DNA from 2 places in the Simiduia agarivorans SA1 genome. Region 2 is predicted to be linked to the other one. Evidence: predicted binding sites of a transcription regulator. Region 2 holds the regulator's gene; the other holds the start of a gene.

Region 1 (3,384 bases), 1.3 Mb from region 2:
GCACGGCGCGGTAGCCCTTGGCCAGCGGGCGCATAATGTAATCGTCCAGCCCGGTGTTGAAGCTGAACATAGCGCGGTTGAAACCTTCCCACGGGTCAACCTCGGTGGCCGTTTCATTTGCCCCTGCCGACAGGGCAGACATTGCCATCAGCAATACCAGTGACCGAGTCAGTACCCGCCAACTAGCCATCAAATCACTCCTTTCCTTACGCTCGAGCCGCCCCGCGGCCGTTAATCCGGCGCTATTGTAGGCGTTTGGCTATTGAAGAGATAGCACGTGGCGGGATGTTACAGGTCGCTACAGGTGAATTGGTAAAAAAGCGCGAAGCCTTCATTAGTAGCTTCCACCCATTCCCGATCCTTTTGCCACCCCTTGGGGCAGTGGGTCATCATCTGGCTGAACAGCTCGTTAACCGCATCGGAGACACTCTCTGCATTGGCAAACGACGCTTTGGCGTGATACTCAGCGCCCGGGACGTGAACCGGTTCCCCGGCTTCCGGCGATGGGACGTCATAGGCCTTTTCCGGCTTTTGCGCGCACTCAAAATGCAACCGGTGAAACTGGCCGCGCTCCGCCAGGTCTACCGCTTCTTCACACGGCCTGCCCGCTTCGTCCAGGCGCTGCTCCGCCACCACGGGCAAGGCTGCGCCAAGACACAACAACAAAATCAATCTGTTCATGGTGTTTTCTCCAGCCATAAAAAAAGGGTGCCAGGCACCCTTTTTTACACGCATCCGACAATGAAATCAGAATTTGTGTTCCATACCGATACCAAAGTAATCGGCTTCTCTGGCTGCGCTATCAGCGGTTTCGTTCGTATAGAAACCGAACACCTTGGTGTTTTTAGCCAGCTTGTAATCGGCACCCAATGAGTAGGTTTCGCCGCCAGCAGCAGCAATGTCAGACTGACCATATTGGGCTTTCAGTGCCCAGCTGCCTAACTTGTACTGGCCGCTCAGCATCCAGCCATCGTTTTCAACGTTGGCGGTGTCATCGCTTTCAACCAAAGCACCCACCTGGAAGTCACCCAGGTTTGCCTGAACCACGGCACGGATTACATTGGAATCCTGTGCGCGCACATCGGTGTCGTAGCTCACGCCCACGTACAGCAGGTCGTTTTGCCAACCGGCCGCCAGAGAGGAACCGTCATCAACGGTTTCGTCTTCACTCATGATGTAGGCGCCCTGGGCGAAGAAACCACCCATTTCAGGCGTGCTGTACATCACGGTGTTGGGTGCGCGCTTTTCGCTCTTGGTGATGATGCTTTTGATATCACCCTGCAGGTCGTTGAACAGGTCTACTTTGTTTTGCAGCAGTTTGGTGGGCGTGTCGTGGTTACCGGCGATCACGGTACCGAAGCCACCGGCCAGACCCACGTAGCTGTTACGCTGCTTGAATACGTCTTCGCCCGCATCGGGGTCCACTTCGTATTCCAACTGATAAATCACAGACAGGCCGTCGTTCAGCGCAGTCTTGCCTTTGAAACCCAAACGCGACGCATTGCTTTCCAGCGCCTGAACGGTTTCACCCGCTTCGTCCTGGCTTTCAACGCTCAGGTTGATTTTTCCGTAGATGGTGCCGTCAATCGGGCCCTCTGCCAGGGCTGCTGCGGGCAGAACCGCCGCGATGGCAAATGGCAGCAATTTTTGAGTGAATTTCATGGTTTGTCCCCTTTGCTAATAGGAAGTTCAGATCCGCCAACCCGGTTCGCATAAGCCGGGCGGCGTCTTCCGAGAATGTCTTCACCGGATGGCCATGCATTCTGGCGGCGGAATATTGCAGAAAAATGACAGGGGCGTCGAGGTTAAAACTAATTTGGATAAAAAAAATTTTTCTAATAGCAATGTATGAGGTGCTGCGTCGCCGTTGTCACAAAACTGTCAAAAAACCCGATTGCAACTCAGCATAGACGGCCACCCTGAATTAGCAAATGAACAATATCTGTTGGTCTGCCAATTGCTGAAGGGTAGATTTCACCTGCTCCTGGAACACGTCCGGCATCGGCTCGGCCTGGGTTCCGTGCACCAGCGGGTAAAGTGACGAGGCCAGTTCGCCCAGGCTGATGCCCGCCTCATCCGACTGCTCAATGCTATTCAGCAAGGCATAGGTAAGTCCATTGAGGGCGACAAAACGGACTCTGTGACTGCGATCCCGGTGCACCGCTAAAAAGGTCGGTTGCGCCGGCGGCGAACCGGGCTGATAACCTGGCCCGATTTGTTGTACCGGGTAGTGGTAGGCCAGCACCACGGCCAGTGGTGACAGCTGCAAGCGGCAGACGTGATCCACCTGTTGGTCCCGTTCAGGTGGCAGGACCGCATCCGAGACATCCAGTGCCAGCTCCACCCATTCGTAGTGAAGCAGCTCCGGCACAAATGCCGGCAAGCCGAATCCGGCCAGATCAACACCATCGATGAACGTACGGAACTCTTCTCCGATCTCGAGGAAATAAGGCGTGTGTGCCCGGTGGAGCACAAAGAACTGCCTCACTAAGTGAACCCAGTCATCATCGGCCAACAGGGAGCGGAACACGGGAAAGCCGCTGTTGAGGAAGCCTTCTACATTGTTGAACAGAAGTTCTTCATAGATTTTCAGCCGTCTGGGCTCCATGCCCTGGGGCGGCACTTCCTGTTCAGGGTTGCGCAGATAACGCGTCAGCGCCACCTGTTGTTCAGCCAGAGGGGAGGACGTTGCCATGCGCGCTGCTACCCGTTTACCCGCTGCGGTCGACAATCCTTCGCACCCAAGGACAACGCCTGATGCTGTATTTGTTTGACCTGATTCAGTTCCGCCAATAACTCCGGCACGGGCGGGATATTGAAGTCGCGCTCTAAAAGCGTGGGTTTAACGCCGTACAAGAGATACGCTTCCAACAAGAGGTCCCACACGGGGGCTATCACGTCGGCGCCGTGGGTATCCACTTTCAGGTCGTCGGCCTCATCGTAGTGGCCGGCGATATGGTAGTAAGCGGTGCGCTCACCGGGCAATCCACGCAAAAATGCCATGGGGTCATAGCGGTGATTGATGCTGTTGACATAGATGTTATTAACATCCAGCAACAGATCACAATCGGCTTCGGTCAGCACTGCGTTGATAAATTCCAGCTCGGTGAGGTCCTGACCGGCAGTCAGATAGTAGGACACATTTTCCAACGCAATCCGTCGGCCAAGCCTGTCCTGCACCTCGCGCACCCGCGCTGCCACGTAATGCACCGCCTCCTCCGTAAAAGGAATCGGCAGCAAATCGTACAAATGACCCTCGTCACTGCAGTAGCTCAGGTGTTCGCTATAAGCGCGCACCGCATGCTGGTCGAGGAAATGTCTGATCCGTTCAATCAGGCCGGTGTCCAGTGGCGATGGACTGCCAATGGATAATGATAATCCGTG
Region 2 (3,384 bases):
AATCGGTTTTGATAAATAAGGGCGCCGCCGCCACCGGTACCTGCGCTTCCGTCACCCACAGGTAATGGGGGTGCCAGCCGGTGCCCTCGCCCACACAGCCACTGGTTTCCAGCGCACTCAGGAACGCGTATTGGAGAAAGGGGTAATCCGAGCCCAGCAGCGTCTGCCACTCGGCCTCGGGAATGTCGTGAATAGATGTCAGGAATTGGCAGTGCATACGCCTTTATACGGCGTCGGTCGTGGTTTGTGCCAGTCGTTGCTTGGGAAAATGGCAGCTGAAGCGGCTGCCTTTGCCCACCTGCGAGCTGATCTCAAGCCGGGCATCGTGGCGCTGCAGCGCATGCTTGACGATGGCAAGGCCAAGGCCAGTACCGCCGGTGGCGGAATTCCGGGAATCGTCCACCCGGTAAAAGCGTTCGGTCAGGCGCGGCAAATGTCGCGGCTCTATCCCCGGGCCATTGTCCTCGACCTCGACTATCAGACCATAGGGTCCGGTTTTCGCACGCAAGGTAATCCGGCTACCCGCTGGTGTGTACTTGATGGCGTTGGTGACCAGATTGCCGAAAGCGCTTTGCAGTTCTTTTTCCACGCCGCGCAGCGCGATGTTATCTTCGCATTCCAGCGTTAACGTGTGTCTGTTAGCAGATAAGGCGTTGGCCTCATCCATGATCCGCTCCAGCAATCCCTTGAGTGCCAGCGGCTGGTGGCGTTCGGGATTGACCTCGGTTTCCAGTACCGACAAGGCGATCAGATCGTTCACCAACATGTGCATGCGGGTGCATTGCTGCTGCATCTGAGCCAACGGCTTTTCCCAATTGGCGGGCGCGTTGCCGAGGTCGGTGAGGGTTTCCAGGTAGCCTTTGAGTACCGTCAGTGGGGTGCGCAATTCGTGTGACACGTTGGCGACGAAATCTTTGCGCATCTGGCTGAGTTTGTGCAAATGGGTGATATCGCGCGCAATAACCAGCTTCTCGTTTTGGCCGAAGCGGGTGATCTGAAATTGCAGGCGCTGGTCTTTTCCCGGGCCCGCAGCCAGATCCAGTGGCTCGCGGAAATCCTGTTTTTCCATGTAGGCCACGAAGCGCGGGCTGCGCACGTAGTTAACCAGTGGTTGGCCCTGGTCGTGGGTTTCAAAATGAAACAGCCGTTCGGCAGCGGGATTCCACCAGTCGATGTTGCCGCGACTGTCCAGCAGCATGACGCCGTCGGGCAGCGCGCCGGTGGTCTCCTGTACCCGGTTGAGCACCTGGCGCACACGCTCGGATTCGCGCTCCTGGCGCTTTTGCAGTCGATAGATGCTCTCGAAAATATCGGACCAGATGCCGCTGGCTTCCGGAGGCGTGGATTTACGCCGTTGGTTGAGCCATTCATCCAGTTGGCGGATCTGCCAAAGCATCCAGAACATGTACAGGGAGCCGCCGAGGATCAACGTGGGCATAACATAGCCGTTGATCAGACCGAAGGTCACACACAGGACAGTAAACAGCGCAACGCGCTTTAATTCAGCGTGAAAGCCACGTAGCACTCTAAATATCCCGGAATCAGACGTTGGTGTTCATTACAACCGGCCACTCACTGCCTGCCGGCGACTTTGGTGGAAAACCGGTAGCCCGAACCGCGCACTGTTTGTACGAAGCGGTCGTGCTCGAGCGGTGCCAGGGCTTTACGCAGACGCCGGATGTGCACGTCGACAGTGCGTTCATCAATGTACACGTTCCCGCCCCAGATGTGGTCCAGTAACTGGCCGCGATTGTACACGCGTTCCTGATGGGTGAGAAAAAAACTCAGCAACCGGTATTCGGTCGGTCCCATGTCCACAGGCTCTTCCGCGATGGTGACGCGTTGGCTGATGGGGTCGAGGCACAGTTGATCGACCAGAATGGGCTCGTCGGGTTCATTGGGTTCAATCCGGCGCAATACCGCTTTCAGCCGGGCAATTAACTCGCGCGGCGAAAAGGGTTTGGTGATGTAATCGTCCGCACCGGTTTCCAGGCCCTGAATTTTATTGTCTTCTTCGCCTTTGGCGGTGAGCATGATAATCGGGATTTTGGCGGTGACATCGTCGCGTTTGAGCCGACGGGTCAGTTCCATACCGGAGGTGCCGGGCATCATCCAATCCATCAGGACCAGGTCGGGTTTTTCGTCGATAATCAGGCTGTGGCCATCCTGCGCGTTGCTGGCCTCCAGGCAACGGTAATCCGCCATTTCCAGGGCAATCCGGAGCATATCGCGGATAGCGGCTTCATCATCAATGATCAGAATTGTCTTCGTGCTCATGGTCTGCGTTCTAAATCCGTGAATGAAGCTGTATTAGATTACCGTAGCATGACAATTATATGACGGCCTCAGGCCCGCCCCGCCTGTGCAACCCTCGATTGTGAGTCGTTGAACCGATGGGTTGCGTTTACGCCGCGCCCGCCTGCTGATAATCGAGCGCAATACCGGCAAAGATGACCAGCCCTACCCAGTTGTTATTCAGGAATGCCGTAAAGCTGCCGGCGCCATCGCGTTTGCGTGCCACCCACTGCTGCCAGATAAACAGAAAACCGGCGGCCAACAGGCCGGCGTAGTACCACAAGCCCCGCTCAAAATGACTGCCCGCCATAGCCAGGGCGCCCAGAGCCATTACCTGCAGGCAAAAAATAATCGTGAGATCATTTTCGCCAAACAAAATAGCCGTGGATTTAACCCCGATTCTGAGATCGTCGCGCCGGTCCACCATGGCGTAGTAAGTGTCATACGCCACGGTCCAGAGTACGACCCCGGTATACACCAGCCATATGCCCCGATCCAGTTCACCGGTTACTGCCGCAAACGCCATGGGGATGCTCCAGGCGAAGGCGGCGCCCAGCACGACCTGGGGCAAATGGGTGTGGCGTTTCATAAACGGATACAGGCTCGCCAGCGCCACCGCACCAAAGGACAAAAACAGGGTAAAACGATTGGTCTGCAGTACCAGCGCGAGGGCCAGCAGGAGCAGGCAGGCAAAGCCGAACAGCGCTGCCTGTGGGCTGATGTGGCCGGCGGCAATGGGACGCGCTTTGGTGCGGCTGACATGGCCATCGATGTGCCGGTCGGCGTAGTCATTGATCACGCACCCGGCAGCCCGCATGACCACAACGCCTGCAATAAAAATGGCGAGGTTTTTGGTGTCGGGCACGCCACCGGCGGCAAGCCACAAGGCCCATAGCGTTGGCCAGAGCAGCAACAAGGTGCCGATGGGTTTGTCGAAGCGCATCAGGCGCCACCAGGCCACCAGATAATTGGGCTGCTGCGCGTTGGCCATCTTCACTCCTTGATATTCACAGGCTGGCGACAAACGCCGGCAAAAAAACTTCACTGACTAATAAGGGATTGCCCTGCAATCGGAACAGCGAACGGCGC

The links. Region 2 encodes PhoB, which activates phosphate uptake and scavenging genes when phosphate is short. Its sites were predicted from a motif close to TGTCATAAANNTGTAACA; they were not measured.
Region 1: a site for PhoB is predicted at 1,776-1,793, ahead of M5M_RS18165 (porin). Genes of this name have one in related genera too.

What each region holds. Positions count from the first base shown of each region.
Region 1 covers NC_018868.3:4,065,035-4,068,418, reverse strand. Annotated here, with positions in the region: gene M5M_RS18175 (MlaA family lipoprotein) at 1-190, opposite strand, end outside; gene M5M_RS18170 (hypothetical protein) at 289-681, opposite strand; gene M5M_RS18165 (porin) at 748-1,662, opposite strand; gene M5M_RS18160 (HvfC family RiPP maturation protein) at 1,925-2,695, opposite strand; gene M5M_RS18155 (HvfB family MNIO-type RiPP peptide maturase) at 2,704-3,384, opposite strand, start outside.
Region 2 covers NC_018868.3:2,787,740-2,791,123, forward strand. Annotated here, with positions in the region: gene M5M_RS12395 (GNAT family N-acetyltransferase) at 1-217, opposite strand, end outside; gene phoR (phosphate regulon sensor histidine kinase PhoR) at 224-1,525, opposite strand; gene phoB (phosphate regulon transcriptional regulator PhoB) at 1,573-2,277, opposite strand; gene ubiA (4-hydroxybenzoate octaprenyltransferase) at 2,405-3,286, opposite strand; gene M5M_RS12415 (chorismate--pyruvate lyase family protein) at 3,303-3,384, opposite strand, start outside.